Regions from separate parts of the Mycolicibacterium thermoresistibile genome, predicted to be linked through region 2. Evidence: predicted binding sites of a transcription regulator. Region 2 holds the regulator's gene; the other holds the start of a gene.
What was found. Region 2 encodes LexA, which represses DNA repair genes until DNA is damaged. Its sites were predicted from a motif close to CGAACANNTGTTCG; they were not measured.
Positions count from the first base shown of each region.

Region 1: a site for LexA is predicted at 7,201-7,214, ahead of CKW28_RS08605 (HNH endonuclease signature motif containing protein). Genes of this name have one in related genera too.

Region 1 covers NZ_LT906483.1:1,836,546-1,851,512, forward strand. The annotation lists gene bla (class A beta-lactamase) at 1-296, shown strand, start outside; gene ald (alanine dehydrogenase) at 285-1,400, opposite strand; gene dapB (4-hydroxy-tetrahydrodipicolinate reductase) at 1,585-2,322, shown strand; gene CKW28_RS08570 (tetratricopeptide repeat protein) at 2,319-2,804, shown strand; gene CKW28_RS08575 (flavodoxin family protein) at 2,801-3,256, shown strand; gene CKW28_RS08580 (hypothetical protein) at 3,323-3,775, shown strand; gene CKW28_RS08585 (dienelactone hydrolase family protein) at 3,772-4,512, opposite strand; gene CKW28_RS08590 (thymidylate synthase) at 4,585-5,379, shown strand; gene CKW28_RS08595 (dihydrofolate reductase) at 5,376-5,879, shown strand; gene CKW28_RS08600 (winged helix-turn-helix domain-containing protein) at 5,885-7,111, shown strand; gene CKW28_RS08605 (HNH endonuclease signature motif containing protein) at 7,228-8,721, shown strand; gene CKW28_RS08610 (TPM domain-containing protein) at 8,759-10,798, opposite strand; gene CKW28_RS08615 (deoxyguanosinetriphosphate triphosphohydrolase) at 10,848-12,170, shown strand; gene dnaG (DNA primase) at 12,216-14,162, shown strand; gene CKW28_RS08625 (DUF7155 family protein) at 14,205-14,489, shown strand; gene CKW28_RS08630 (hypothetical protein) at 14,493-14,744, opposite strand; tRNA gene CKW28_RS08635 (tRNA-Asn) at 14,951-14,967, shown strand, end outside.
Region 2 covers NZ_LT906483.1:2,879,299-2,894,265, forward strand. The annotation lists gene CKW28_RS13555 (DUF4192 domain-containing protein) at 1-387, opposite strand, end outside; gene sthA (Si-specific NAD(P)(+) transhydrogenase) at 544-1,953, shown strand; gene CKW28_RS13565 (proteasome assembly chaperone family protein) at 2,125-3,120, shown strand; gene CKW28_RS13570 (PhzF family protein) at 3,203-3,889, shown strand; gene nrdR (transcriptional regulator NrdR) at 3,896-4,369, opposite strand; gene CKW28_RS13580 (LysM peptidoglycan-binding domain-containing protein) at 4,497-5,030, opposite strand; gene lexA (transcriptional repressor LexA) at 5,249-5,953, shown strand; gene CKW28_RS13590 (LGFP repeat-containing protein) at 5,955-8,186, opposite strand; gene hflX (GTPase HflX) at 8,897-10,333, opposite strand; gene dapF (diaminopimelate epimerase) at 10,359-11,276, opposite strand; gene miaA (tRNA (adenosine(37)-N6)-dimethylallyltransferase MiaA) at 11,281-12,222, opposite strand; gene CKW28_RS13610 (class III extradiol ring-cleavage dioxygenase family protein) at 12,219-12,929, opposite strand; gene CKW28_RS13615 (DUF349 domain-containing protein) at 13,131-14,462, shown strand; gene CKW28_RS13620 (Rv2732c family membrane protein) at 14,459-14,967, opposite strand, start outside.

The DNA.
Region 1 (14,967 bases), 1.0 Mb from region 2:
TGCTCGCACCGCCCTACCGGGAGCAGTTGGTCGAGTGGATGCGGACCAACGAGACCTCCGCCATGCGGCCCGGCCTGCCGCCCGGGTGGGTCAGCGCCGACAAGACCGGCAGCGGCGATTACGGCACCACCAACGACGTCGGCCTGCTCTACGGACCGCAGGGGCAGCGGGTGGTCCTGGCCATTCTCACCCGGTCGGCATCCGACGATCCCGATGCGCAGAATCCGCGTCCGTTGATCGGCGAGATCACCGCGGCGGTGCTGCCGGAACTACTCGGCTGGCCGTCAGCCCAATAAGGTGGCGGGGTCGCTGTAGGGCAACCCGAGGTCGCCGGCCACCGAGGCGGAGAACAACTCGCCGAAGTGGGTGGCCAGGCCCCGGGCCAGCGCCGGGTCGGCGACGCAGGCCGCCCGCCACCCGTGGTCGGCCAGCCGCACCACATACGGCAGGGTGGCGTTGACCAGCGCGAACGTCGATGTCCGCGGCACCGCCCCGGGCAGGTTGCCGATGCAGCAGAACACGGTGTCGTGGACGTGGTAGGTCGGATCGTCGAACGTGGTGGGACGGGAGTCCTCGAAGCAACCGCCCTGGTCGATCGCCACGTCCACCACCACCGCCCCCGGCCGCATCCCGGCCACGGTGCTGTTCGACACCAGCTTGGGCGCCCGCCGGCCCGGCACCAGTACCGCGCCGATCACCAGATCGGCCTGCCGGACGGCGTCGTCGACGTCCAGGGCGGTGGAGAACCGGGTGCGGACCCGGCCGCCGAGGGCGACGTCGAGGCTACGCAGCCTGGCCACGTCGATGTCGAAAACGGTGACCGCGGCGCCCATTCCGGCGGCCGTGCGGGCGGCGTGCGCACCGGCGGTGCCGGCGCCGATGATCACCACGTCGGCCGGCGGAACGCCGGGCACCCCGCCCAGCAGCACCCCGCGGCCACCGCCGCCACGCATCAGGTGGTAGGCCCCGGTCTGTACGGCCAGCCCGCCGGCGACCTCGCTCATCGGCATCAGCAGCGGCAGCGCCCCGTCGGCGGTCTGCACCGTCTCGTAGGCGATCGCGGTGGTGCCGGCTGCCAGCAGGGCCTCGGTGGTCTGCCGGGACGCAGCCAGATGCAGATAGCAGAACAACACCTGACCGGAGCGCAGCAACGGCTGCTCCTGTTCGGTCGGGTCCTTGACCTTCAGGATGAGATCGGCTGTCGCCCAGATCGTTTCGGCGTCGTCACTGAGCTGGGCGCCGGCTGCGGCGAACTGGTCGTCGGTGATGGACGATCCCAGGCCGGCTCCGGACTCCACGAGCACCTGATGTCCGCGGCGCACCAGTTCCGCCACGCCGGCCGGGGTGATCGCGACCCGGTACTCGTGGGGTTTCGTCTCGGTCGGCACACCGATGCGCATGTCCTACTCCTCGCTGGTGAACGCCCCAGGCGGGCGCGCGTCACCATACGCGCACGGGATCGGACAGCGTGTCGGCAGGGTGGTCACCACGCGGTCCATCGTCTTACGGGCCCGGCCCGATCCGGACCCCGCCGTGGCCGCGGCCTGGCACCGGCGGGCGGGAACCGGCGGTTAGGGTTGGGTCATGCGAGTCGGAGTGCTGGGCGCCAAGGGCAAGGTCGGGGCAACCATGGTGCAGGCGGTGCAGGCCGCCGACGACCTCACGCTGTCGGCGGAGGTCGACGCCGGGGATCCGATCAGCGCACTGGTAGACACCGATACCGAGGTGGTCATCGACTTCACCCATCCCGACGTGGTGATGGACAACCTGAAGTTCCTGATCGACAACGGGATCCACGCCGTCGTCGGCACCACCGGGTTCACCGACGAACGACTCGACCGGGTGCGCGACTGGCTGTCGGCCAAACCGGGTGTGGGGGTGCTGATCGCCCCGAACTTCGCGATCGGCGCGGTGCTGTGCATGCAGTTCGCCCGGCAGGCGGCGCGGTTCTTCGAATCGGTCGAGGTCATCGAACTGCACCATCCGCAGAAGGCCGACGCCCCGTCCGGCACCGCCGCCCGGACCGCACGGTTGATCGCCGATGCGCGAAAAGGCATGCCGCCGAACCCCGATGCCACCAGCACCGCGCTGGACGGGGCTCGCGGCGCCGACGTCGACGGCGTCCCGGTGCACTCGGTGCGGCTGGCCGGCCTGGTCGCCCACCAGGAGGTGCTGTTCGGCACCCAGGGGGAGACGCTGACCATCCGCCACGACAGCATCGACCGCACCTCGTTCGTGCCCGGGGTGCTGCTCGCGGTGCGCAACATCGCCAGGCATCCGGGTCTGACCATCGGGATCGAACCGCTGCTCGACCTGACATGAGCGACCCTGACAGCAACGACGGGGGCGGCCGGGCGCTGCGGATCCAGCTGCTGATCGGCTTCATGTGTGTGGCGCTGGTCGTCTACTTCGTGCTGCTCGGGCGGCTGGGGTGGATGTTCATCACCTCCGGCAGCGCCGCCGCGGTCGGACTCGGCCTGGCGCTGATGATCCTGCCGTTCATCGGGGTGTGGGCGATGGTCAGCACCCTGCGTGACGGCCTGGCCCATCAACGGCTGGCCCGGATCATCGGGGAGGAGGGTTTCGAGCTCGACGTCAGCGACCTGCCGCGCCGACCCTCCGGGCGGATTCAGCGTGAGGCCGCCGACGCGCTGTTCGAGCAGGTCCGCGCGGAACTGGAAGCCGACCCGGACAATTGGCGGCGCTGGTACCGGGTGGCCCGCGCCTACGACTACGCCGGCGACCGGCGACGCGCCCGCGAGGCCATGCGCAAGGCCGTCGAACTCCAGGAGCGTGACCGATGACCAAGACGCTGCTGATCGTGCACCACACCCCGTCGCCGCACTGTCAGGAGATGTTCGAGGCGGTGCTGTCCGGAGCCACCGATCCGGAGATCGAGGGTGTGGAGGTGCTACGCCGGCCCGCGCTCACGGTGTCGCCGGTGGACTGGCTGGCGGCCGACGGCTACCTGCTCGGCAGCCCGGTGAACCTCGGTTACCTGTCCGGCGCGCTCAAACACGCCTTCGACACCGCCTACTACCAGATCCTCGACTCCACGTCCGGTCGGCCGTTCGGGGCCTGGCTGCACGGAAACGAGGGCACCGAGGGCGCCGAACGCGCCCTCGACGGCATCACCGGGGGACTGGGCTGGCAGCGCGCCGCCGAGACCGTGGTCGTGTCCGGCAAACCCGGCAAGGACGACCTGGAGGCCTGCTGGAATCTCGGTGCGACGGTCGCCGCGACCCTGATGGAGTAACCCGCGTGAGCGGCGCGGCGCTACGCTACTGAACCCGACACACCATGATCTCGACGGAGGCATCCCATGCCCGGTATCGCCGAACTCGCCCTGGGCGCCGCGCCGGTCGCCGGCGGGGCGCTGTTGGCCCTGGCAGCGGGCAATCTCAAGGGGCCGGATTTCCGCGGCATGATCGCCAAGGACATGGATCTGCTGGAGCGCATCCCGGTCGAGGACGTCGAGCGCCGGGCCCGGCTGCAGGCCAGCATCAACCAGCGGATCGATGACCTCATCGCGACCACCGAACGCAGCCGCGCGCTGCGCGAGGCGGCGATGTCCTACGGCGGCAATTGGCGCGACATCGTGCTGTTCATCTGCGCGGTGTTGTTCACCCTGGTGTGGTGGCACGTCGACCACGACCGGTCGAACTGGCTGGTGATGTTCGTGGTGCTGATCGGGTTCTGCGTGCTCACCGCGCTCTACGCCGTCCGCGGGATCCTCCGCGCGTTCGGTTCGTTGCGCCGGAATCGTCCGGATTAACCGGACAGTTCGCGGTCGAACAGCGCTCTCAGCGCATCCCAGTGCCGTTCGGCGGCCTGTTCGTCGTACGGCAGATTGTCGGGCACCGCAAACCCGTGGCCGGCCGGGTAGAACTCGATGGTGTGCTCGACGCCGGCGTCGGTCAGCGCCTTGCCGAGGGTCTCGGCGTGGGCGGGCGTGAAGCCGTCGTCATCCTGGGCGCCGGCGACGTAGACGGTGGCCTTGATGCGCTCCGCCAGCAGATGTGGGCTGGTCGGATCGTCGGTGACCAGGCCCGCGGCGTGGAACGAGGCGGCCGCGGCGACCCGGTCCGGGACCCGCCCGGCCACCGTCACCGACATCCGCCCGCCCATGCAGTAGCCGAACACCCCGAACCTGTCACCCTTGACCTCGGGGCGGCTCTGCAGGAAGTCGAAGAACGCCCTCGCGTCGGTCTCCATCATGTCCGGGGTGATGCTGCGGATCATCCGGTACAGCCTGGCGCGTTCGGACGGGTCGCCGAACACCGTGCGCATGTCGAATGGTTCCCACCGGCCGTGCCGGTAGTACACATCGGGCACCAGCACCGCGTAGCCGTAGCCGGCCAGGCGGTCCGCCATCTCGCGCATCAGGTCCCGTGTCCCACCTGCGTCGACGAAGAGCACGACGCCGGGCCACGGTCCGGCGCCGTCGGGGGTGTGCAGGGTCACGGGGCAGGTTCCGTCGGCGGTTGTGACGGTCGCAGAGATGACTGGCATGGCTTCCGTTGTACTCCATCCGGTGCGTGCGAAGTACGAAGTAAGCTATCGCTCGTGCCGATCAATGGGTCGATTCCGACGCCCTACGAAGACCTGTTGCGCCTGGTGCTCGAGCGCGGCACCCCGAAGGCCGACCGCACCGGCACCGGCACCCGCAGCCTGTTCGGCCACCAGATGCGCTACGACCTGTCCGCCGGCTTCCCGCTCATCACCACCAAGAAGGTGCACACCAAGTCGGTGATCTACGAGCTGCTGTGGTTCCTGCGCGGCGACTCCAACGTGCGCTGGTTGCAGGACCGCGGCGTCACGATCTGGGACGAGTGGGCCGACGACGACGGTGAGCTGGGCCCGGTCTACGGGGTGCAGTGGCGGTCCTGGCCGACCCCGTCGGGGGAGCACGTCGACCAGATCAGCGCGGCGCTGGAGCTGCTGCGCACCGATCCGGATTCGCGCCGCATCATCGTCTCGGCCTGGAACGTCGCCGACCTCGACGAGATGGCGCTGCCGCCGTGTCACACGCTGTTCCAGTTCTACGTCGCCGGCGGGCGGCTGAGTTGCCAGCTGTATCAGCGCAGCGCCGACCTGTTCCTGGGGGTGCCGTTCAACATCGCCAGCTACGCGCTGCTCACCCACATGATGGCGGCGCAGGCCGGCCTGCAGGTAGGGGAGTTCATCTGGACCGGCGGCGACTGCCACATCTACGACAACCACGTCGAGCAGGTGCGGTTGCAGCTGAGCCGCGATCCGCGCCCGTATCCGGAACTCGAACTGGCGCCGCGGGATTCGATCTTCGACTACACCTTCGAGGACGTCGTCATCCGGAACTATGACCCGCATCCGGCGATCAAGGCGCCGGTCGCGGTATGAGCGCAGGAGAGTCCCCGCGCGAGGTCGGGCTGATCTGGGCGCAGTCGACGTCCGGGGTCATCGGACGTGACGGCGGGCTGCCCTGGCAGCTGCCCGAGGATCTTGCCCGGTTCAAGGAGATCACCATGGGCCACACCGTGGTGATGGGCCGGCGCACCTGGGAGTCGTTGCCGGCCGCGGTGCGTCCGCTGCCGGGCCGCAAGAACGTGGTGCTGTCCCGCCGGTCCGACTATCCGGCCGAGGGCGCGCAGGTGGTGCACACGTTGGACGACGCGCTCGGCGACGGTGAGACCTGGGTGATCGGTGGTGCCGAGATCTTCGGGCTGGCACTGGAGGTGGCCACCAGGTGCGAGGTCACCGAGATCGAGATCGATCTGCGGCGGCGGGAGGGCGATGCGATGGCGCCCGTGCTCGACGAGTCATGGGTGGGAACCGTGGGGGAGTGGCGCACCAGTAGATCGGGGCTGCGCTACCGGTATTACCACTACACCCGGGTGTGAGCCCGGTGCGCCGGACTCCAGTACGGCTGACCCCCGTGCAGGCCAGGCGTATCGCGGTGGCTGCGCAGGGGTTTCACCAGCCCCGGCCGCGCGGACCGGTGACGCGGGCGCATCTGCGGCGGCTGATCGAGCGGATCCAGGTGCTGCAACTGGATTCGGTGTCGGTGTCGGTGCGGGCGCACTATGCGCCGGTGTTCAGCCGGCTCGGACCCTACGACCGGGACGTGCTCGACCGCGCCGCGTGGGACCACAGCGCCCGTGCGCCGCGGCTACTGGTGGAGTACTGGGCGCATGAGGCGGCGCTGATGGCCGTCGACGACTGGCCGTTGCTGCGCTGGCGGATGCGCCGGTACACGCACGGCAGGTGGGGCACCCACATCGTCAAACGCAACCCGAAACTGGTGGAGGAGGTCGTCGCCGCGGTCGCCGAACTCGGACCCAGCACCGCGGGACAGATCGAGGAGCATCTGGGTACCCGGCCGCGACGCGCCAAGGGCGCCTGGTGGAACCGCAGCGACACCAAATGGGTGACCGAGGCGCTGTTCGCGGCCGGGGTGCTGACGACGGCGACCCGGGTCGGGTTCGCCCGGCACTACGACCTCACCGAACGGGTGCTGCCGGCCGAGGTGGTGAACCGCCGGGTCGACGACGATGAGGCGATCTGCCGGCTGGTGCTGCGGGCCGCCGGCGCACTCGGCGTGGCGACCGAGGCGGATCTGCGCGACTACTTCCGGTTGTCGGCGGCGCAGACCCGGCCTGCGGTGGCCGCGTTGGTGGCGGCGGGGGAGCTGGAACCCGTCGACGTCGACGGCTGGGGCGCACCGGCGTATCTGCGTGTGGGACAGACGATTCCGCGGCGGGACCGGGGCACCGCGCTGCTGTGTCCGTTCGATCCGTTGATCTTCTTCCGGCCGCGGGTGCAGCGGCTGTTCGACTTTCACTACCGCATCGAGATCTACACCCCGGCGGCAAAACGGAAGTACGGCTATTACGTGTGGCCGTTCCTGCTGGACGGACAGCTGGTCGGGCGGGTCGATCTGAAACGCACCGACAATGCCCTGCACGTCGTCGGTGCTTTCCTCGAACCCGGTCAGGAGCCGGCGCGGGTGGCGCCGGCGCTGGCGGCGCAACTGCAGTCGATGGCCTCGTGGCTGGGCGTCGGGGCGGTGACCGTCGGCGAGCGCGGTGATCTCGTCGGCCCGCTCAGCACGGCGATCCGCCGCGGCGATTAGCACAGTGCACCGACAGTTTGGGGGGTTGTGGGGGTGGTTGTCCTCAATGGGGGTTTTGTCCTCAGTCGGGGTGTTGGGGGCTGCTGTGTCGAATGGGTGTTCGATACGGTGGGTTCATGGGTCAGCAGTTCGTCACCGCCGGGGCCGCCCGGGCGCGGGTGGGTGAGTTGCTGGCCGCGGTGGATGCGGCGTATGCCGAGATGCGCGCGTTGTGTCTCGATGAGGTCGGTACCGGGTTTCGGCTGGAGTTGGCCGAGCGGTTGGAGACGCAGTGTCGGATCAATCGGGGGTTGATGTATCGGGTGTTCGCCCAGTTGGCCGACCCGCCTGATGAACCGGCGATGGTGCCGGCGGTCAGAGACCGGTTGTGGGCGCGGTTGCGGATCACCCCTGGTGAGGTGAAACGCCGGTTGCGGGTGGCCGCACTGCTGCGGCCGCGCCGCCGGCTCAGCGGCCCACCACTGCCGCCGGTGTTGGCGCGGGTGGCCGGGGCTGTCGAGTCCGGGCTGCTCGGTGAGGAGCATCTGCGGGTCATCACCACGGTGATGGCTGCGTTGCCGTCGGCGGTGTCGGTGACCGATCGGGAGGCGGTGGAAGCCAGCCTTATCGCCGAGGCCGCCCGAAGTGATGCCGGCATCGTGCGGCAGGTGGGGCGGCGGATCGAGGAGATCTTCAACCCCGACGGGCATTACGACGATCAGGACCGGGCCCGCCGCCGCGGCATCCACCTCGGTGACCAACAGCGTGATGGGATGTCGGCGATCTCCGGGTGGATCGACCCGCAACTGCGCGCCTATCTGGAGGCCGTCACCGCCGCGGTCCGCCCGGGCCGCCATCTACCCCACACCACCACCGATACCACCGGCACCACCGGCACCACTGAGACCACCGGCACCGCCGGCACCGCCGGCACCGCTGCGACGGCCGCCGATACCGCTGCTGACGGGGTTGGGGATATCGATACCGGGGGTGTGGATTTGCGCAGTGCGGCTCAGCGCCGCCATGACGGGCTCACACTCGGGTTGAAGATCGCGGTGGCCTCCGGGCGGTTGGGGTCGCATCGGGGGCATCCGGTGACGGTGATCGTGCGCACCACCCTGGGCGAGTTGAATCAGGCCGCCCACGCCGTGGCCGACCCCAGGGTGTCGATGCCCGGGCCGGCGCGTACCGGGGGTACCGGGGTGCTGCCGATGCGGGAGTTGATCCGTATGGCCGCCGACGCCATCCACTACCTGGCGGTGTTCGACGACCACACCGAACGCCCACTGTATCTGGGCCGGCAGAAACGCATCGCCACCGCCGATCAGCGCCTCATCTGCTACGCCCGCGACGGCGGCTGCACCGCACCCGGCTGCGGTGAGCCCGGCTACCACGCCGAAACCCACCACCAACCCGCCTGGGAGGACGGCGGTCTCACCGACGCCGACCACCTGTTCTTCGCCTGCGGCCCCCACCACAGCGGCCTGACCGAAGGCCGCTGGCAGGCCACCATCACCCCCACCGGCCGACTCGCCTGGACCAACGACCACCACCCACCCACCGTCAACCACGCCCACCACCCCGAAGAACTCCTACGCGCACACACCGACCCACCAGAAGACCCCGGGTGACGGGTTCAGCGATGATTCCGGCCTCGTGCCGAGTCGGCTAGAAGCGGCCGCCGCCGCCGAAGAAGCCGCCCCCGCCCCCGGAGCCGCCGAACGAGCCGGGGCGGAACCCGCCGCCGCCCCCGCCGCCGAAACCTCCGCCGAAGCCGCCCCCGCCACGGAAGCCGCCGCTGAGGATGTTGCCGATCAGGATTCCGCCCAGCACCGCGCCCATGTCGCCGCCGCCGCGCCGGCCGTAGTGACCCAGGTACGCCTGCTGGGCGCGCTGCACATCGGTGTTGGCGAGGCTCTGCGCCTGCGCGGCCAATGCCGACGCGTGATTGGCGTGCGAAATGGCTTCCGCCGGAGCGGATGACCGTTTCGCCTCCGCCGCCTCGATGTGCCGGGTCGCCTCGGCCAACCGGGTGCGGGCCTCGGGACCGATGCTGCCGCGGCGGGTGTCGATGAACGCCGACACCGATCGCACCCGCGACCGGGCGGTGAACAACGCCTCGTCCAGCGAACGCTCCAGCCGGGCGGCCGCCTCCCGGTGCTCCTCGATGGTGGCCAGCAGCTGGTCCAACTCCGCGTCGGCCTCACTCAACGTGGTGAACGCCGTCAACGGATCGGTCGCACCGTCGCGTTGCGCCGCGGTCACCGCGGCCGCCGCGGTGTCGCGGGCGGCCGCCAGCTTGTCGGCCTGATCGGCTGCCGACGGCGGCAGGCCCTGCGCCAGCAGCGCCGCCGCCTGCCGGATCCCGTTCTGGATGTCGTCGATCGCCGCCGGCAGTTCGGCCGCCGCCCGACGGATGTCACCGCCGGCGCTGTCGATCGCATCCAGCAGCGAACGCGCCTGGCCCAGTGCCGATTCCGCCGAACGGACGCACACCACCAGGTCCATCTGCTCACCGGCAACCGGCCGGGCGGTCAGTTCACGCGCCCGGGTGATGTTCCGGTCGGCGAAGTCGAGCCGCTCCCTGGCCTCCGTGACGTTGTCGGCCACCGAGGACAGCGCCGCCGCGTCGAACTCCCGGCGCAGCTCCGCCAGACGCTGTTCGGCCGGGTCCAGCCGGGCGCTGATCTCGACCACCTGCTGGGTCAGCGCATCCAGCCGGGACGGGGCGTTGAGCACCAGTTCGCGCTTCCTGCCGAACGCCTCGGTCTGGGCGTCCAGCTCCCGGTCGGCCTCGGCGGCCGACACGATCACCCGGGTCAGCAGCTCCCGCCGCTGCGCCGGGGTCTCGGGGATCGCGTCGTCGAGCTGTTGGCGGATGGTGAACGCCTGCGCCAGCGCCCGCCGGGCGTTGTCCACCGCCCGGGTGAACGGTTCGGTCGCCTGCGCGCCGAACTCCTCGACGGCCAGCGCCAGCTCGTTGGCGCTGGTGCGTACCGCGTTGTCGACCTCGACGACCATCGACCTGGACAGCTCGTCCAATGTCTCCAGCGACAACGCCGCGAGCGCGTCCGGATCGGTTGGGTCGAGGCTGCGGGCACGCGCTATCTCGGCCTCCCGGCGTCTGCGGGCCCGCCGCGTCGACCACAGCCACAACGCCAGCACCCCGAGCCCGATCACCGCCAGCACGATCAGCACCCCGGTCCACGACACACCCGAACCCGCTCCGGCGGCCTCGTTCAGGCCGGTGGCCGCGGCCACCGCCGCACCTGCCCAGTCACTCTCCCGCAGCGCCGGTTCCACCAGATCGCGGCGGACGTCGTCGACCTCGGAGCCGGACAACCCGGGCGCCGACGGCGACACCAGCAGCGCGTAGGCGCGGTCCACGGTGGCCACCGCGAGCAGGCCGTCGTAATCACCGAGATCGCTGAGCCGGATGGTGCGGGTGGCCCAGTCCACCGCGCTCTGCCCGGAGAAATCCTCGACGTAGACCACCCACAGCCGCAGCCTGCGGTCGGTGTAGAGCTCGTCGACCGCGGCCCGCACCTGCGACATCTCGGCCGGGGACAGCACCCCGGCCTGATCGGTGACATAACCGGGCAGCCGGAACGGGGGCTCGGCAGCGGCCGGCGGGCCGAACAGCACGCCACCGGTCAGCACCAACGTCAGCAGCAACCACGGCACACCAAGCAAACGGGCAATGCGCATGCCGCCAATCTAGTGGCGCACCCGACGTGTCACCGGATCGCGCCGAACGATGCTGGCAGACTGTGCCTTGGTGGTAGCTCGAAACGATCCCTACAGTGACCTCGACCGGCAACGGATGGTGGCGGAGGAGCCCAAGCGTGCCGGGCTGCCCGGGACCGAGGTTCAGCACCGCACCGACTTCGCACGGGACCGGGCGCGGGTGCTGCACAGCGCGGCGCTGCGCCGGCTCGCCGACAAGACCCAGGTGGTCGGCCCCCGGCAGAGCGAGACCCCGCGCACCCGGCTCACCCATTCGCTGGAGGTCGCCCAGATCGGCCGGGGCATGGCGATCGAACTGGGCTGCGACCCCGACCTGGTCGATCTCGCCGGTCTGGCCCACGACATCGGGCACCCGCCGTACGGGCACAACGGCGAGCGTGCGCTCAACGAGCTGGTGGCCGACCACGGCGGCTTCGAGGGCAACGCCCAGAACTTCCGCATCCTCACCCGGCTGGAACCCAAAGTCCTTGACCCGCAAGGCAACAGCGCCGGGTTGAACCTCACCCGCGCGGCGCTGGACGCGGTCACCAAATATCCGTGGCACCGCGGCCCGCAAGGGGGCAAGTTCGGGTTCTACGTCGGGTTCCCAGGCGACGACGCGGCCGCCGCGGAGTGGATGCGCACCGGCGCGCCCCCGGGCCGGCGCTGCCTGGAGGCGCAGGTGATGGACTGGGCTGACGACGTCGCCTACTCGGTGCACGACGTCGAGGACGGGGTGATCTCCGGCCGGATCGATCTGCGGGTGCTCGCCGACGACGACGCCGCATCCGCCCTGGCCAAGCTCGGTGAGGAGTCGTTCGGGGCCAACCGCGACGATCTGCTGGCCGCGGCCGACCGGCTGTCCCGGATGCCGGTGGTGGCGGCGGTCGGCAAATACGACGGCACGCTGGCGGCGTCGGTGGCGCTCAAACGGCTCACCAGCGAACTGGTCGGCCGGTTCGCCAACGCGGCGATCGCGCACACCCGCGAATCGGCCGGCGGCGGGCGGCTGGCCCGCTTCGCAGCCGATCTGGCGGTGCCGCCGACGGTCACCGCCGAGGTGGCGATCCTGAAAATCCTGGCGTTGCAGTTCATCATGTCCGACCCGAAACACCTGCTCGTGCAGTCCGAGCAGCGGGACCAGATCAAGGCGGTGGCCGAGTTCCTGTTCGCCGGCGCCCCGGCGACGCTGGACCCGGTGTTCGTGCCGTACTTCAACGCCGCCGAGGACGATCAGGCCCGGTGGCGGGTGGTCATCGACCAGATCGCCTCGTTCACCGAGACCCAGTTGGAGCGTCTGTTCCCCGCGGCGAGCCGGCTGATCCCCGGCCAGCTCGAGGTGGACTTCTCCTGAACGCTCTCGAGCCGGTGACCACGCCCGGGGCTCTAGACTGAGCCGGTGGCAAGGATCGCGGACCGGGACATTGCGGAGATCCGTGACCGCATCCGCATCGACGAAGTCGTCGGCGATTACGTGCAGCTGCGCCGGGCGGGTGCGGATTCACTGAAGGGCCTGTGCCCCTTCCACGACGAGAAGACCCCGTCTTTCCACGTCCGGCCCAACCACGGCCACTTCCACTGCTTCGGCTGCGGTGAGGGCGGCGACGTGTACGCCTTCATCCAGAAGATCGAGCACGTCAGCTTCGTCGAGGCGGTGGAGCTGCTGGCCGACCGGGTCGGCTACACCATCACCTACACCGGGGCGCCCAGCCGGGTGCAACGCGACCGCGGCAGCCGCAGCAGACTGCTCGCCGCCAACGCCGCCGCCGCGGAGTTCTACGCCGAAGCGCTGGACTCCGACGAGGCCGCGCCCGCCCGCCAGTACCTGCTGGACCGCAATTTCGACGCCGAGGCCGCCAAGCGGTTCGGCTGCGGCTACGCGCCGTCGGGCTGGGACACGCTGACCAAACACCTGCTGCGCAAGGGGTTCGAGTTCAAGGAACTGGAGGCGGCCGGGTTGTCCCGGGAGGGCCGGCGCGGCCCGATGGACCGCTTCCACCGCCGGCTGCTGTGGCCGATCCGGATGTCGTCCGGCGAGGTCATCGGGTTCGGCGCCCGCCGCCTGTTCGACGACGACCCGATCCAGGCCAAGTACGTCAACACCCCCGAGACGGTGCTGTACCGCAAATCGCAGGTGCTGTTCGGCCTGGACCTCGCCAAACGCGACATCGCCAAGGGCCATCAGGCGGTGGTGGTGGAGGGCTACACCGATGTGATGGCCATGCACCTGGCCGGCGTCACCACCGCGGTGGCGGCCTGCGGCACCGCGTTCGGTGACGAACACCTCGCGATGCTGCGCCGGCTGATGATGGACGACCACTTCTTCCGCGGTGAGCTGATCTACGTGTTCGACGGCGACGAGGCCGGCCGGGCGGCGGCGATCAAGGCGTTCGACGGGGAACAGAAGCTCGCCGGCCAGTCCTACGTCGCGGTCGCCGACGATGGTATGGATCCGTGCGATCTGCGCCTGGCGCACGGCGACGGCGCGCTCCGGGATCTGGTGGCCCGGCGAACTCCACTGTTCGAGTTCGTGATTCGCGCCGCGCTCGAGGAACACGATCTGGACAGCGCCGAGGGCAAGGTCACCGCGCTGCGCCGGTGCGTGCCGATGGTCGCGCGGATCAAGGACTCGATGCTGCGCGACGAGTACGCCCGCCGGCTGGCCGGATGGGTGGGCTGGGCCGAGGTCGGTCAGGTGCTCGCCAGGGTGCGGGAGGAGGCCGCCAAGGGTTCCGGGGGTTCCGGGCGTGCCCCGGCCCGCACCCGCGGGGGCCGGCAGCGGATCCCCGACGGCGGTGCGGCCGACGGCAACGGCGACGGCGCCGCGGCTGCGCAGTGGCCCGATCCGGCCGATCCGGCCCTGTGGCCGCAGCGGGAGGCGCTCAAAGCGGCGTTGCAGTATCCGGCGCTGGCCGGCCCGGTGTTCGACTCGTTGACCGCCGACAGCTTCACCCACCCCGGCTATGCCGCGGTGTTCGCGGCGATCGCCGCGGCCGGCGGGGTCTCGGCCGGGGCGGCGAATGTCGGGTCCGGCGCCCAGTGGATCGACGCGGTCCGCGAACACGCCGGCTCACCGGCGGTGGCCAAGCTGGTCAACGAACTCGGGGTGGAGGCGATCAACGTCGACGACGACGAGCGCCGGCACCGCTACATCGGCGGGGTGTTGGCCCGGCTACAGGAGGTCTGGGTGGGCCGGCAGATCGCCGAGGTGAAATCCAAGCTGCAACGCATGTCGCCGGTGGAGCAGGGGGACGAGTACCACGCCCTGTTCGGCGATCTGGTGGCGATGGAGGCCTACCGGCGTAGCCTGCTCGAGCAGGCCAGCGGAGACGACCTCACTGCGTGATCGCCCGGCGCGGGTTATCGTGATCGGGTGAGCAGCATTCGTATGCGGCGTCGGCTGATCGCCGGGGCGCTGGCCGCGGTGGCGGTGGCCGCCCCGGCGGCGCTGACCGCCGCGACCGGCGCCGCGGAGTCCGAGGTCACCGCCGCGCCGCGGTGCCTGGCCTGGTTCGGCAACAAGGAGGACGGCAAGTGCCTGTCGTACTCCAACGGGCAACCGGTGGTCGGCGGAATGCCCGCGATCGGTATCGGCGGCCCCGGTAGCAGCAGTCCCGGGATCTACACCGGTCCGCTGCTGCCCGGAACCACCATCACGCAGCCCATCGGCTGACGGTCACCGCCTGGCGTTGCCGTTGGTCTCCGGCTGCAGCACGGTGGTGTTCGCGTCGATCGCGGCGACCTTGACGAACTGTGGGTCCGGTGACACCCGTTCGGCGATCTTGCGTCGTCCGGCGTCGATCAGCGCCTTGGCCGCCGGGCTGCTCGTCACCGCCCGGTAGGTGCCGGCGATCTGCTCGTAACGCCGCCTACCGGCCTTGGATCCCAGGACGTATCCGACGCCCAACACGATGACGTACCCGATCACTGAGGATTCCTCCCGCACGACTGCATGTGTCGTCCATCCTGCCTCATCGGCAGGCGAACCGTCGGCCCGGACATGGGTACCATCGGACACAGCGGATCCGACCCGCAGGCCCGGCCGGATCCCGGGGGTCCGGCCCCATTGGCGGCGCAGGCCTCACGTACGCTAGAGTCGTCCCCGCCCGCGGGACGAACCGCGCGGCAGGGCAATCCCCTGTAGCTCAATT
Region 2 (14,967 bases):
CCCGTCGGCGCAGTGCCAGCGCCCACCGGCCGCGACCCGATCCACCACGTGGGCGGCCAGCAGTTCGATGCCGTGCCGGGCCAGCTCGTCGGTCAGCTCGGCCGCCAGCTGACGGTATCGGTCGTTGCACACCCCGCAGGCCGCGCCGGCCCGGTCGACGATCACCGCGATCGCCGCCGCGGGCGCCGCGGCGGCCGCCACTTCGGCGAGCCGCTCGATCGACGGTGCATCGGAGAGGTCGATGCGCAGGACACAGCCCAGCTCGCCGTCGTCGACGGTGACCAGGACCAGGGAGTGCTCGGGAACGAAACCCAGCACGGCGGGTAACGCGGCGATCAGTTCGCCGGGGCGGTTGAGGTTGAAATCGGGTGTGCGTGAAGTTGGCATGGCCCGACGCTGTCAGCCGGCCACGACGGCGACCGGCCACCGACCGCGCGGCGGCCGGCGGACTGGGGATCAAGTCGGGATTGGGGATCGCACGGATTCCGGCGGCGCACCGCGCGTTGGGCTGCATCCGGACCCCGAGTCGCGTACACCTTGTGCATGGGCGCGAAGTACGACCTGATCGTCATCGGCTCCGGACCGGGCGGACAGAAGGCCGCGATCGCCGCCGCCAAACTCGGGAAGACGGTGGCGGTGGTCGAACGGGGGCGGATGCTCGGCGGGGTGTGCATCAACACCGGCACCATCCCGTCCAAGACGCTGCGCGAAGCGGTGCTCTACCTGACCGGGATGAATCAGCGGGAACTGTACGGCGCGGGGTACCGGGTCAAGGACCACATCACCCCGGCGGATCTGCTGTCGCGGACCCGACACGTCATCGAGCGGGAGATCGAGGTGGTGCGTGATCAGCTGACGCGCAACAACGTCGACCTGCACACCGGCCACGGCCGGTTCCGCGACCCGCACACGATCGTCGTCGAGGACGCCGCCCGCGCCGAGCTCACCACCCTCACCGGCGACTACATCGTGCTCGCCCCCGGCACCTCCCCCGCCCGTCCGCAGGGGGTGGCGTTCGATGAGCGCCGGGTGCTCGACAGTGACGGCATCCTCGACCTCGAGGCGCTGCCCGGTTCGATGGTGGTGGTCGGCGCCGGGGTGATCGGCATCGAGTACGCGTCGATGTTCGCGGCGCTCGGCACCCGGGTCACGGTCGTCGAGAAGCGCGCGTCGATGCTGGACTTCTGCGACCCGGAGATCGTCGAGGCGTTGACATACCACCTGCGCGACCTCGCCGTCACCTTCCGGTTCGGGGAACAGGTGACCGGCGTGGAGGTGAGCCCGGCCGGCACCGTCACCAGCCTGGCCAGCGGTAAGCGGATCCCTGCCGACGCCGTGATGTACTCGGCCGGCCGGCAGGGCCAGACCGCCCGGCTCGATCTGCACAACGCGGGCCTGGAGGCCGACGACCGGGGCCGCATCGCCGTCGACGACAACTACCGGACCGCGGTCGACCACATCTACGCGGTGGGCGATGTGATCGGGTTCCCGGCGCTGGCCTCCACCTCGATGGAACAGGGGCGGGTGGCCGCCTGTCACGCGTTCGGCGAACCCGTCGACCAGCTGCCCGAACTCCACCCCGTGGGCATCTACGCCATCCCGGAGATCTCCTATGTCGGGTCGACCGAGGTGGAGCTGACCCGCGACGCCGTCCCGTACGAAACCGGGGTGGCGCGCTACCGCGAACTGGCCCGCGGCCAGATCGCCGGCGACAGCTACGGCATGCTCAAACTGCTGGTCTCCACCGAGGACCGCACAGTGCTGGGCGTGCACATCGTCGGCACCCACGCCACCGAACTCGTGCACATCGGGCAGGCGGTGATGGGGTGCGGCGGCACGGTGGACTACCTGGTGGACGCGGTCTTCAACTATCCGACCTACGCCGAGGCGTACAAGGTGGCCGCCCTCGATGTCGCGAACAAGCTGCGCACCCTGGACCGTCTGCAGTCTTAGATTTCGCGGTGCGCAAAACGGGCATCCACGGTGGAATGGCCATGGAAATCGACGCGTTGTTGCATCTCGAACGGGGTCCGCGAATGCGGTCCCGGCAAATAGGCGAAACTGGTATCAGCGGTAGACACCAACCGGACGTGTCTTGGCCACACAGGCAAGGAGGCAAGCGGGATGGCTGATCACGCAGAAAGCCCAGAGCAGCATTATCAACCCGAACAGTCGGGAATGTACGAACTGGAGTTCCCGGCGCCGAAGCTGTCCTCGGAGGACGGCAAGGGCCCGGTCCTGGTACATGCGCTGGAAGGGTTCTCCGATGCCGGGCACGCCATCCGGTTGGCCGCCGAGCACCTCAAGAACACGCTGACCACCGAACTGGTCGCCTCGTTCGCGATCGACGAGCTGCTCGACTACCGGTCGCGGCGGCCGCTGATGACGTTCAAGACCGATCACTTCACCCGCTACGAAGAGCCCGAACTGAACCTGTACGCGCTGCACGACACCGCCGGCACACCGTTCCTGCTGCTGACCGGACTGGAGCCGGACCTGAAATGGGAGCGGTTCGTCAGCGCGGTGCGGTTGCTGGCCGAGCGACTCGGGGTGCGCCGCGTGATCGGGCTGGGCACCATTCCGATGGCGGTGCCGCACACCCGGCCGGTGACGCTGACGGCACATTCGAACAACAAGGAACTGATCGCCGAGCACACCGCGTGGGTGGGCGAGGTGCAGGTGCCGGGCAGTGTCTCGAACCTGCTGGAATTCCGGATGGGCCAGCACGGTTTCGAGGTCGTAGGTTACACGGTCCACGTGCCGCACTATCTGGCGCAGACCGCATATCCGCCCGCCGCCGAGGCGTTGCTGGCCGAGGTCGCCAAGGCGGGGTCGCTGGAGCTGCCGCTGGCGGAACTGGCGAAGGCCGGGGCGGAGGTGCACGACCGGATCAACGAGCAGGTCGAGGCCAGCCCGGAGGTCGCCCAGGTGGTGGCCGCGCTGGAACGCCAGTACGACGCGTTCATCACCGCCCAGGAGAACCGATCGCTGCTCGCCCATGACGAGGACCTGCCCAGCGGTGAGGAACTCGCCGGCGAGTTCGAGAAGTTCCTGGCGCAGCAGAACCGGGAGTCCAATCCGGACGGGTTCCGCGACGACGGCGACACCCCGGGGTTCTAGCGCGGGGGTTCCAGCGCGGGCCCTCGCTCGAAGCGGGCCCAACATGATCGTCGGGCGCCGGTCCTCGACGTAGCATCGGGGCATGGGCCTCGACGTGACCGTACTGCGGGTGTTCACCGATCCCGACGGCAAATTCGGCAACCCGTTGGGGGTGGTGGACGACGCCGCGGTCGACCCCGCTGACCGCCAGCGAATCGCCACCGAACTGGGTTACAGCGAAACGGTATTCGTCGAGGTTCCGCAGTCCGGCACCAACACCGCCCAGGCCCGCATCTTCACCCCGGTCACCGAAATGAGGTTCGCCGGACACCCGACCGTCGGGGCGGCCTGGTGGCTGCGGGAACAGGGCCGCCCGATCCACACGCTACAGGTGCCGGCCGGCATCGTGCAGGTGAGCTACCGGGACGATCTCACCGAGGTCAGCGCCCGCGCCGAATGGGCGCCGGAGTTCGTCATCCGCGAACTGGAGACGGCCGAGGAGCTCCTTGCCGCGGACCCCGATGAGTATCCCGATGACATCGGGCACTACCTGTGGACCTGGACGGATCGGGAACACGGTCAGATCCGCGCCCGGATGTTCGCCAACAATCTGGGCATCCCCGAGGATGAGGCCACCGGATCCGCCGCGGTGCGCATCACCGAGTTCCTCAGCCGCGATCTGACGATCGTGCAGGGTAAGGGGTCGATCATCGAAACCCGCTGGAACCCCGAGGGGTGGGTGCAGATCGCGGGGCGGGTGGCCCGGGACGAGATCCGGACGCTGGACTGAGACGGATCAGTTCGACTTCTGCTCGGCCGACGCCGCCCGATGGGCCCGCAGTTCCCGGATTTCGCGCTCGAAGTCCTCGGCGGAGGTGAACGACCGGTACACCGAGGCGAACCGCAGGTAGGCGACCTCGTCGAGTTCCCGCAACGGCCCGAGTATCGCCAGGCCGACCTCATGGCTGGGCACCTCCGGTGACCCGGTGGCCCTGACGGTGTCCTCGACCTGTTGTGCCAGCAGATTCAGCGCGTCATCGTCGACCTGACGGCCCTGGCAGGCGGCGCGCACACCGCGGATCACCTTCTCCCGGCTGAAGGGTTCGGTGACGCCGCTGCGCTTGACCACCGCAAGCACGGCGGTCTCCACGGTGGTGAACCGCCGGCCGCATTCCGGGCATGCGCGACGCCGCCGGATCGCCTGACCCTCGTCGGTTTCCCGGGAGTCCACCACGCGCGAATCCGGGTGACGGCAGAACGGACAATGCATCACCGCTCCTTCGCCACGTCGGCACGTACGTACGTCGAACGCCTCTGAGCCTACCCGCGACGAAATGCGATGGCACAGCGCCCCACTACCGTTGGACGACACGGTCTTCCACAGCGACCGGCGCGCGTCAGCCGATGGGAGCGATCAGTGTCTGCCCAGCGGCCAGCGCGGCGGAGTCGAGCTGATTGAGCTCACGGATCCGTTCCACCACGGCGGCAACCGGGGCGTCCGGCGCGACCCGCTGCGCCACCTGATGCAGCGTCTCCCCGTGCTGCACCTGCACCACGGCGACAGTGGTAGGCACCGCGGCATCGGTGGCCGTCACCCCGCCGAGCTGGGCCACCAGCCCCAGCCACACGGTGATCGCGGCGGCCACCAGCGCCAGCGCCACCGTACCGGCCGGGGTGATCGGGCGCCGCCGGTGCGGGGCGCGCGAGACCAGCACGCCGGTTCCCCGGTGGCGCAGGGCGGCGCCGCCGGGGCGTGGGTGCGCCGGACGCCGCCGGGACACCGGCGCCGGCCGCAGGATTGGTGCCGCCGCGTCCGTCCGGCGCTGGCTCGTCGCACGCCCGCCGGGCAGGCGGGCCTCGGTGCGGCCCGGATGGCCGGCACGCGACTCAGTGCGGGCCCGGGTACGAGTGCGGGTGTCGAGGACTGTCATGTGTTCGCCTTCCGCTCGGCGTGTTCGCTCGCCTGTTCGAATGGTAGTCGATCATGCGTTCGATGAATAGAACGCGTGATCGAACTGTGTCGGAGACTAGGACGCCCCACCGACAGTCCGAAGGCGGAACGGGTCGGCGCGGGTGCAGGCGGATCACAGTCCCGACACACCTCGAACACATGTTTGATCATTGTCGGGTCCGCGGCTAGATTGAGGTCATGAGTGACAGCCACGATTCCCCGGGTGCCGCAGACACCGCCGGCCGCAGACGCGCCGCCGACAGCGGTCTGACCGAGCGTCAGCGCACCATCCTGGAGGTGATCCGCGCGTCGGTGACCACCCGCGGGTATCCGCCGAGCATCCGGGAGATCGGCGACGCGGTGGGGTTGACGTCCACCTCATCGGTGGCTCACCAGCTGCGCACGCTGGAACGCAAGGGCTATCTGCGGCGGGATCCGAACCGTCCGCGCGCCGTGGACGTCCGGGGCGTCGACGACCCCGCAAAACCCGCCGTGACCACTGACGTCGCCGGCTCGGACACGCTGCCGGAACCGACGTTCGTCCCGGTGCTGGGCCGGATCGCCGCCGGTGGTCCGATCCTCGCGGAGGAGGCGGTCGAGGATGTCTTCCCGCTCCCCCGCGAACTGGTTGGTGAGGGTTCGCTGTTCCTGCTGAAGGTGGTGGGCGACTCCATGATCGACGCCGCCATCTGCGACGGCGACTGGGTCGTGGTGCGCCAACAGAACGTCGCCGAGAACGGCGACATCGTCGCGGCGATGATCGACGGCGAGGCCACCGTCAAGACGTTCAAACGGTCCCGCGGCCAGGTCTGGTTGATGCCGCACAACCCGGTCTACGATCCGATTCCCGGGAACGAGGCCGCCATCCTCGGAAAAGTCGTGACGGTGATCCGCAAGATCTGAGTCAGTCGCTGCGGACGAAACCGTTCGTCCGGGCCAGTTCCTCGCTGGCGAACCAGATCTCGGCGTCTACCTCGTCGTAGTCCGCGCTGCCCGGCACCCAGTACAACCCGTCGGTGATCCGGGCCTTGATCGGATATCCCTCCGGCGGCCGGCGCGGGTCGCCGTCGGCCGGGAGCCGTAGCGCGGTCTGACCGTACTCGGGTTCATCGACGTCGATCGCGGCGTGCCGTCCGGTGGTCTCCGAATCCGGGCGGGTCGCGCTGGGCCTCGGCTCAGCCGCCTCGGGCGCCACGATCGGTGTCGGCGCGGTGTCGACGTCGTCCTGGTCCTTCTCGAAAAACGGATCCTCGGAAGGTGTCTCGCGTTCCGGCTCGGTGGACTCGTCCTGCCCGGGAAGCTGATCCGGTGGGGCCCCGAGTGTTTCGGCCCCGCCTGTCGCGGCCGCCGTCGTTCGGGTCTGCCCGGATTCGGCTGAGGCCGAATCGGCCCGGTGTGGCTCGGGTGGAGCTTTGTCACCCAGTTCACCCGGCGGTGTTGCGGTGCGGGCCTCGTCGGCAGGCGTCGCCGGATCGCCGGTGTATCCCCATCCTCTGAAATCGGCTTGTGCGGGCGGGGTTCCCAACCCGAACAGTTCGGACGGCTGTGGTGCGGCGTCACCCGACAGCGTCTCGTGGCGCCGGTCGAGGTCTTCACGCGTGTCGTATCCGCCCGGGTCGTGAACGTCCGAGTCGAAGGCGTCCGGGCCCTGGTCATATCGCTCGGGGTCATATCGCTCGGAATCGTGATGCTCGGGGTCATACCGCTCGGAATCGTGATGCTCGGGGTCGTATTGCCCGGATTGCAGGTGCCCCGCGCCGGCGTAGCGGCGTCGCCGGTTCCAGATCGTCAGCCCGATCAGCGCCGCGGCCAGCACCAGCACCGGAATCAGCACGAGTAGCCAGCCGACCCCCACCCCCGGCCGGGAGGGCCCGCCGCCGTCCTCGGACTGCGCCAGCGGCGCTTCCTCGATGTCGGCCGGCGGCTCGACCCCCGGAACCTCCAGCCCGGTCAATTGTGCTGCCAGACCGGCCGGTTCGGTGCGGAAGCTGCCGTCGGACCGATTCCAGGTGATCGAGCCTCCGCTGAACCGCTGGGTGATCTCGTCACCGTCCTCGGTCTGATCGTCCACCGGCACACCGAGTTCCCCGGCGGCGCCGCCGAGTTTGTCCCACGCGGCCTTCATCGCGCCCCGGACGATGACGGCACCGTAGTCGGGGGTCCAGAAGATGATCGGCTCGTCGGCGGCCGCGAAGCCGGCCATCCGCCCGCCAGCGCCGCCGTCGTGTTCTCCGCTGATCGGGAAGCCGAGGTCGCCCTCCGGGCCGCCAACACTGCGGTACTTCTCCAGCACCTGACCGGTGAGCACATGGGCGCCGGTCGCCGGGCTGTAGAAGATGGTGCCGCCGGTGAAGTCCTGGGCGACACCGTCGTCGCCGATCGGGTACTCGTCGCCCTCCTTGGCCCCCAGCGGGCCCAGCGCGCCGCCGGCAGCGCGGCGGGCGGCGTTGATCTCCGCGGTGGGATTCTGCGGCACGTCGAGATCGGCCAGTTGATCGGCGAGTTCGGGTGGGACGGTGCTGAACTCTCTGGTCTTGCGGTTCCAGCTGATCTCTCCGCCGCTGAAGCGTTGGGTCACCACATCACCGCGGTAGGCCTCGTCCTCGGCTGGCACGCCCAGCACGCCGGCGGACCCGCCGAGCCTGTCCCAGGCCAGGTTGATGGCCCCGCGCACCACACGGGCCCCGGTGTCGGGCGTCCAGAAGATCACCGGACGGTCCGGTGCGCTGAAGATGACGTTGCGGCTGTCCGGGCCGACGCGTCCGGGGCTTTCACTCAGCGTCGGGAAGCCGAGGTCGCTGTCGGCGGGCCCGCCCAGCGACTCGTACTTGGCGAGTATCTCGCCCTGCATGAAGTGGGCGCCGGTCTGCGGCGTGAAGAACATCTTGCCGTGCGCGTAGTTCTGGGCGAACCCCGCACCGATGGGATAGACGCCGCCGTCCGGCGGCCCCAGCGGCCCGCCCGGCCCTCCGCTGGCGTCGTAGGCCGCGCCGATCGCGGCGCCGGCGTCCTCCTCCGGGGTGGCCGCCGCCTCCGGAGCCGACAGGAGGCCGGCCAGCGTCATGGTCGCGACCGCCAGGAGGCAGGCTGCGAAGCGCCCCAATGCGGTTTCCGTCCGGGCCCACTGCCCGTTCATGTCCGTCCTCCCGGAGGTCTGGCAAAGTCCTTCGTAACGTATCGCGTTCGTCCACTCTGCGTCAGAGGACGTTCATATCAAAGCGGACACGGCCGTTACGCGAGGACGGATTTCCCTCTCGGCGCAGGGCCACGGTGGGATCGTCGGCGCTGTTCAGACCCACAAACACCGCCACCGGTCTTTGCCAGTACCGGCTGTTCGGTGTGGACACAAGGGTTCTCCGCGACGCTGCCGTCACGCGGCGCCACAACCGGCCTCCCGCCGCGCCGCCGGATGCCACGCGGCATCCCCCGGGCTGCTCGGGATCGCGAACGGACCAGCGGCGCAATGTGTTGCGAGCCCGCCTCGGCGCCTCGCCGCCACACCACCCGCCCGGCAGCGGATTCTTCCAGCCGGATACGGCGGACGCATCGGTGAGAGGACGAAAAGAGCTGCGCCAGAGGATCTCCGGCCGCCAGGTCGCAGATGTCCGGAGGCTCGGCGTCGCACCCGCACCGCGCAGGTGTCGCCGCAGGCAAACCCGCACCGACGGCGCCGCCGAGCCACTCCCCCAGCGCGGGAAACCGGCCGGGCGGCGGCGGATCGGTCCTGTGCGGCCGGCACGTCGGTGGCCGTCTCGCAGGTGGGCCGATCCGGGTGGTCCGTCAGGCGCTGCCGGCGGCCGGAATTTCTTTGCCTGTCGCCGGCGCGCACCGCGCCGGGAGCCGGGATCAGACCGTCGCGAAGTCGCGCAGGCTGGCGGCCAGCGCCACCGGAACCCGGGCCTTGATGCGGGTCCCGTCGGCGCGGTGCTCGGTGGCGTCGACGCGGCCGTCGGAGTGCACCCGGGCCACCAGATCACCGCGGTCGTACGGGATGGTCACATCCACCGCGGTCTCGGTGGGCGCCACCAGTTCGGACATCCGCTGCCGCAACCGGTCCAGCCCCTCACCGGTGTGGGCGGAGACGAACACCGCGTCGGGCAGGGCTCGACGCAGCTGCGTCAGGGTCAGATCCGACGCGGCGTCGATCTTGTTCACCACCAGCAGTTCCGGCGCGGGCGGTGCGTCATGGTCGGCGTGGACGTCGCGCAGCACCTCCCGCACCGCGTCGATCTGCGCCAGCGGGTTGGCGTCGGCGCCGTCGACCACGTGCACCAGCAGGTCGGCGTGGATCACCTCCTCCAGGGTGGACCGGAACGCCTCCACCAACTGGGTGGGCAGGTGTCGCACGAAGCCGACGGTGTCGGTCAGCACGAACGGCCGCCCGTCGTCGAACCGGCCGCGGCGGGTGGTCGGCTCCAGGGTGGCGAACAACGCGTCCTCGACCAGCACCCCGGCGTCGGTCAGCGCGTTGAGCAGGCTCGACTTGCCGGCGTTGGTGTATCCGACGATCGCGATCGACGGGATCGCGCTGGCGAGCCGGCGGTGCCGCTTGGTGTCGCGGACCTTCTTCATCTCCTTGATCTCGCGGCGCAACCTGGCCATCCGTTCCCGGATCCGCCGACGATCGGTCTCGATCTTGGTTTCACCCGGGCCACGCAGGCCGACACCGCCGCCGCTGCCACCGGCACGGCCACCGGCCTGCCGTGACATCGATTCACCCCAACCGCGCAGCCGCGGCAGCATGTACTCCATCTGCGCCAGCGACACCTGCGCCTTGCCCTCCCGGCTGGTGGCGTGCTGGGCGAAGATGTCGAGGATCAGGGCGGTCCGGTCGACGACCTTGACCTGCACGACCTTCTCCAGCGCGGTCAGCTGCGCCGGGCTGAGCTCACCGTCGCAGATCACCGTGTCGGCGCCGGTGGCGACCACGATGTCACGAAGTTCCCTGGCCTTACCGGAGCCGATATAGGTTGCCGGGTCGGGCTTGTCGCGCCGCTGGATGACGCCCTCGAGCACCTGGGAGCCGGCGGTCTCGGCCAGCCGGGCCAGCTCGGCGAGGCTGGCCTCGGCGTCGGCGATGGTGCCTTCGGTCCACACGCCGACCAGCACGACGCGTTCCAGCCGCAGCTGCCGGTATTCGACTTCGGAGACGTCGGTCAGCTCGGTCGACAGACCGGCGACCCGACGCAGCGCGGCGCGGTCCTGCAGCTCGAGCTCACCGACGCTGGGCGCCTCGGCGGTACGGACCGTCTCGGGTGTTTCGGGGGTCTCGGGATATGTCATAGGCGAAGCAAGGTTCGCATGGAGATCACTGTTCATGCACCTCAATTAACGCGCCGGCCGGGCCGGCCATTCCGTCCCGCTGCGCCGCCCACCAGTCCGCCGAGATGTCGCCCCGCGCCACCAACACCGACGGTCCCCGCAGATGGCTGGTGGTCTCGGTGACGGTGACGGTGACGGTGCCCCCGGGCACCCGGACCCGCATGGTGCCGGTGTCGGCGCCCAGATGACGCAGCGCCGCGACCGTGGCCGCGACCGTGCCGGTGCCGCACGACCGCGTCTCGCCGACACCGCGCTCGTGGACCCGCATCGACACCACCGAATCCACCGGCGGGGTCAGCACTTCGATGTTCACCCCGTCCGGGAACTGCTCGGTGTCGAACTGCACCGGGGCCGCGACGTCGAGCGCGGCGAGCGCGTCCTCGGTCAGTTCGGGATCCACGCAGGCCAGGTGCGGGTTACCGACGTCGACCGCCAATCCGGTGAACCGCCGGCCGCCGACCACCGCGGTGCCGGTGCCCGACTGGTTGGCCTTGCCCATCTCGACGGTGACATCGGCGGTGGTGGCGTCGCTGTGGTGCAGCACCACCGGCCGGGGTCCGGCCGGCGACCCGACGACGAACTCGTCGCGGGACTCCAGCCCGGACGCCCGCAGGTAGTGGGCGAACACCCGCACCCCGTTGCCGCACATCTGCGCGATGGAGCCGTCGGCGTTGCGGTAGTCCATGTACCAGTCGTCGGCGGCCACGCCGTCGGGCAGGCGGTCGAGGACCCCGGCCGCCCGGGCGGCGCCGGCCGTCGTCACCCGCAGCACCCCGTCGGCGCCGAGTCCGCGGCGCCGATCGCACAGGGCCGCGACGCCGGCCGGCGTCAACGTCAACCGGGCGTCCGGATCGGGCAGCACCACGAAGTCGTTCTCGGTGCCGTGCCCCTTGGCGAATCTCACTGCCTCAGGATACGTTCCGCCAGGTCGCCAGGGCCCGTTCGACGTTGTCGGGGGCGGCGCCGTCCAGCCAGATGATCCGGTGGTCCCGGCGGAACCAGGACCGCTGCCTGCGCACGTAGCGGCGGGTGCCGATGAAGGTGCGTTCCCGGGCCTCGGCCAACGCCTCCCCCGCCGCCGACTGCGCTGCGGGACCCGTCCCGGTGTCCAGCGCGGCCAGCACCTGGGCGTAACCCAGCGCCCGCGAGGCCGTCACCCCCTTGCGTAACCCCCGCTCGATCAGCCCGCGCACCTCGTCGACCAGCCCGGCGGCGAACATCTTGTCGGTGCGCTGACGCAACCGTTCGTCGAGAGCCTCGGTGGCCCAGTCCAGCCCGATGATCACGGTGTCCCAGCGCGGCGGCCCCACCGGCGGTTTGGACGCCGCGAACGGTCTGCCGGTCAGTTCGATCACCTCCAGCGCCCGCACGATCCGCCGGCCGTCGGTGGGCAGGATGGTGTCCGCCGCGGCGCTGTCCACCCGCGCCAGTTCGGCGTGCAGGGCGCGAGCCCCGATCTCGGCGAGCCGGGCTTCCCAGCGGGCCCGGACCGCCGGATCGGTGGCCGGGATCGACCAGTCGTCGAGGAGCGCCTGGATGTACATCATCGACCCGCCGACGATCACCGGCACCCGACCGCGCGCGATGACGGCCTCGACGTCGGCGGCCGCCGCCTGCTGGTAACGGGCGACCGTGGCGGTTTCGGTGACCTCGAGGACGTCGAGCTGGTGGTGCGGGATGCCGCGGCGTTCGGCCACGGTGAGTTTGGCGGTGCCGATGTCCATCCCCCGGTACTGCTGCATGGCGTCGGCGTTCACGATCTCCCCGCCGATCCGCTCCGCGACCGCCACGGCGAGGTCGGACTTGCCGGTCCCGGTGGGGCCGACGATGGCGAGCGGCCGGTCCGTCATGGCGTCCAGAGACCGGTGAAATAACCGACGCCGTACGGCGCGCCGCGGTACAGCTCCCGGGCGGACCGCGGCGCCGGCTCGACCAGCCCGGTCAGCAGCTGGTACGCGGCGCGCCCGACGATGGCGCCGGGCAGGTCGGTCAGCGCCGCGGTGTCGCCGGCGGCCAGCGCATCGTCGAGGGCCCGCTGGATCGGCACCGAGTCCGGGTCGTGACCGCCCGGCGCGGACGGGGTCAGGGTGTTCGCGCCGTCGGCGACCAGCAGCACCCCCACCGGTTCGGCCGACCGGTCGATCTCGGCGCGCAGGGCCCGGCCCCGGTCCCGGGCGGCCGGTGCGGGCAGATCGGCGGCGCAGACCCGCACCTCGGCGCGAGCGTGCGGCGCGGCCTGCCCGCGCACCCAGCCGGTGATCAGCGCGCACAACGGCAGTTCGGTCGGCTGCTGCCCGTTCCACCCGGGACCGTCCGGCCCGGGGTGTGGCGCCAGCCGGACCCGGACGTCGACCCCGTATCCGGCGAAGGTTCCCACGCTGTCGGCCGGCACGGTGGCATCGGCCGGCCCGACCCCGACCGCCAGCCACCGCTGCGGCAGCGCGGCGGCCGCGGTGAACACGGCGTCGCGCAGCCCGGACAGCTCGGCCGCCGCGGCGCCGGCCAGTTCGGGGACCATGACCGGCGCCGACGGCACGATCGCAATGGCGCTCAGCACACCACCAAACTATCGATGTCGGCCGGATGGGCGCCCGGCGCACCCGGCCGAGGACCGCCGCGACGTCCGGAGACGCGAAGGCGCGGGCGTAAGCCGCGACGACCTGTTTCAATAGCGTTCGACAGACCTGTCACCCAGAGCATGGCGCCGCGTTGCGCGGCAGGAGCGCGAACACTCGCGCGGAAGGCAGAAGGAACCGATATGACCAGCAGCGAGCCCACCCGGCCGACTCCGAAGCCGACCCCCCGGCCGGGACCACGCGGACCGGTCCCCGGTCCCGTTCCGGGGCCCCGCCCGACGGCCACGGTGGCCGCGCCACCGGCCAGCGATCCGCACAAGTTCGGCCGGGTCGACGCCGACGGCACGGTGTGGCTGATCACCTCCGAGGGTGAGCGCGTCATCGGATCCTGGCAGGCCGGTGACGCCGAGGCGGCGTATGCCCACTTCGGCCGCCGCTACGACGATCTGCACACCGAGGTCGCGCTGCTGGAGCGGCGGCTGGCGTCGCGGACCGGTGACGCCCGCAAGATCCGGGCCGCGGCCGCCGCGCTGGCCGAGAGCCTGCCGACCGCCGCGGTGCTCGGCGATGTGGACGCGCTGGCGGTGCGGCTGTCGGCGGTCCTCGAGCAGGCCGAGGAGGCCGCGAACGCCGAGAAGGCGCGGCGCGAGGAGTTCCGCAGGGCCCAGATCGCGCGCAAGGAGGCGCTGGCGGCGGAGGCCGAGGACATCGCCGCCAACTCGATGCAGTGGAAGGCGGCCGGTGACCGGTTGCGCGCCATCCTCGACGAGTGGCGCACGATCACCGGGGTCGACCGCAAGACCGACGACGCCCTGTGGAAGCGCTACTCGGCGGCCCGGGAGATGTTCAACCGGCGCCGCGGATCGCACTTCGCCGAACTGGACCGGGAGCGGGCGCAGGCTCGCCGCGCCAAGGAGGCGTTGTGTGAACGCGCGGAGGAGCTCGCCGATTCGACCGACTGGGGTCCGACGTCGGCAGCCTTCCGGGAGCTGCTCGCCGAGTGGAAGGCGACCGGCCGGGCGGCCAAGGACGTCGACGACGCGCTGTGGCAGCGGTTCAAGGCGGCCCAGGACAAGTTCTTCACGGCCCGCAACGCGGTGCACGCCGAACGCGACGCGGAGCTGCGCGCCAACGCCGAGGCCAAGGAGAAGCTGCTCGAGCAGGCGGAGAAGATCGACACCGGCGATGTGGATGCGGCGCGCGCGGCGTTGCGCGCGATCGTCGAGAAGTGGGATGCGATCGGCAAGGTGCCGCGGGACCGCACCGCCGAGCTGGAACGGCGGTTGCGCGCGGTGGAGAAGCGGGTGCGCGACGCCGCCTCGTCGGGGTGGACCGATCCGGAGGCGCAGGCCCGCGCCGACCAGTTCCGGATCCGCGCCGAACAGTACGAGCAGCAGGCCGCCAAGGCGGAGGCGGCGGGCCGCACCAAGGACGCCGAGGAGGCGCGGGCCAACGCCGCGCAGTGGCGGCAGTGGGCTGAAGCCGCCGCACAGGCGCTGGAGAAGCGCCGCTAGCGGCCGTGCTCGTCGCCCCGGTCGTCCGGGCCGGTGACGTCGGGGCTGTCCAGGTGAGCCTCGCGGTCCACCGCGGGATCTGACGCGTCCGGGTCGAGGCTGCGCAGATGTCGTTCGGCGGCCCGGCGGCGCCGGTCCGCCTCGGCGGCCATCTGCAGGTCGGTGCGCGCCCACACCGCCCGCGCCCAGTGGAACGTCAGCACCATCACCGCGATCCAGGCGATGACCAGTCCGAACCCGGGGCCCGGATACTGTTCGGCAGCCGTCTGACGGGACCAGATCGCCAGCATGCCGAATGCCGACGCCACCGCGGACCCGGCCAACGCCACCCAGGCCAGCGCCCAGCGGCGGGTCAGCAGCGCGATCATCGAGAACCCGACCGAGAACACCAACGTGCACCAGCCGAACACCCGCGACGGCAGGGACACCCCGGCAGCGCCGGCGGCCTCACCACCGAGCAGCACATCCCAGCCGCGCACCCCGCCGGTGTGCGGCAGGACGAAGG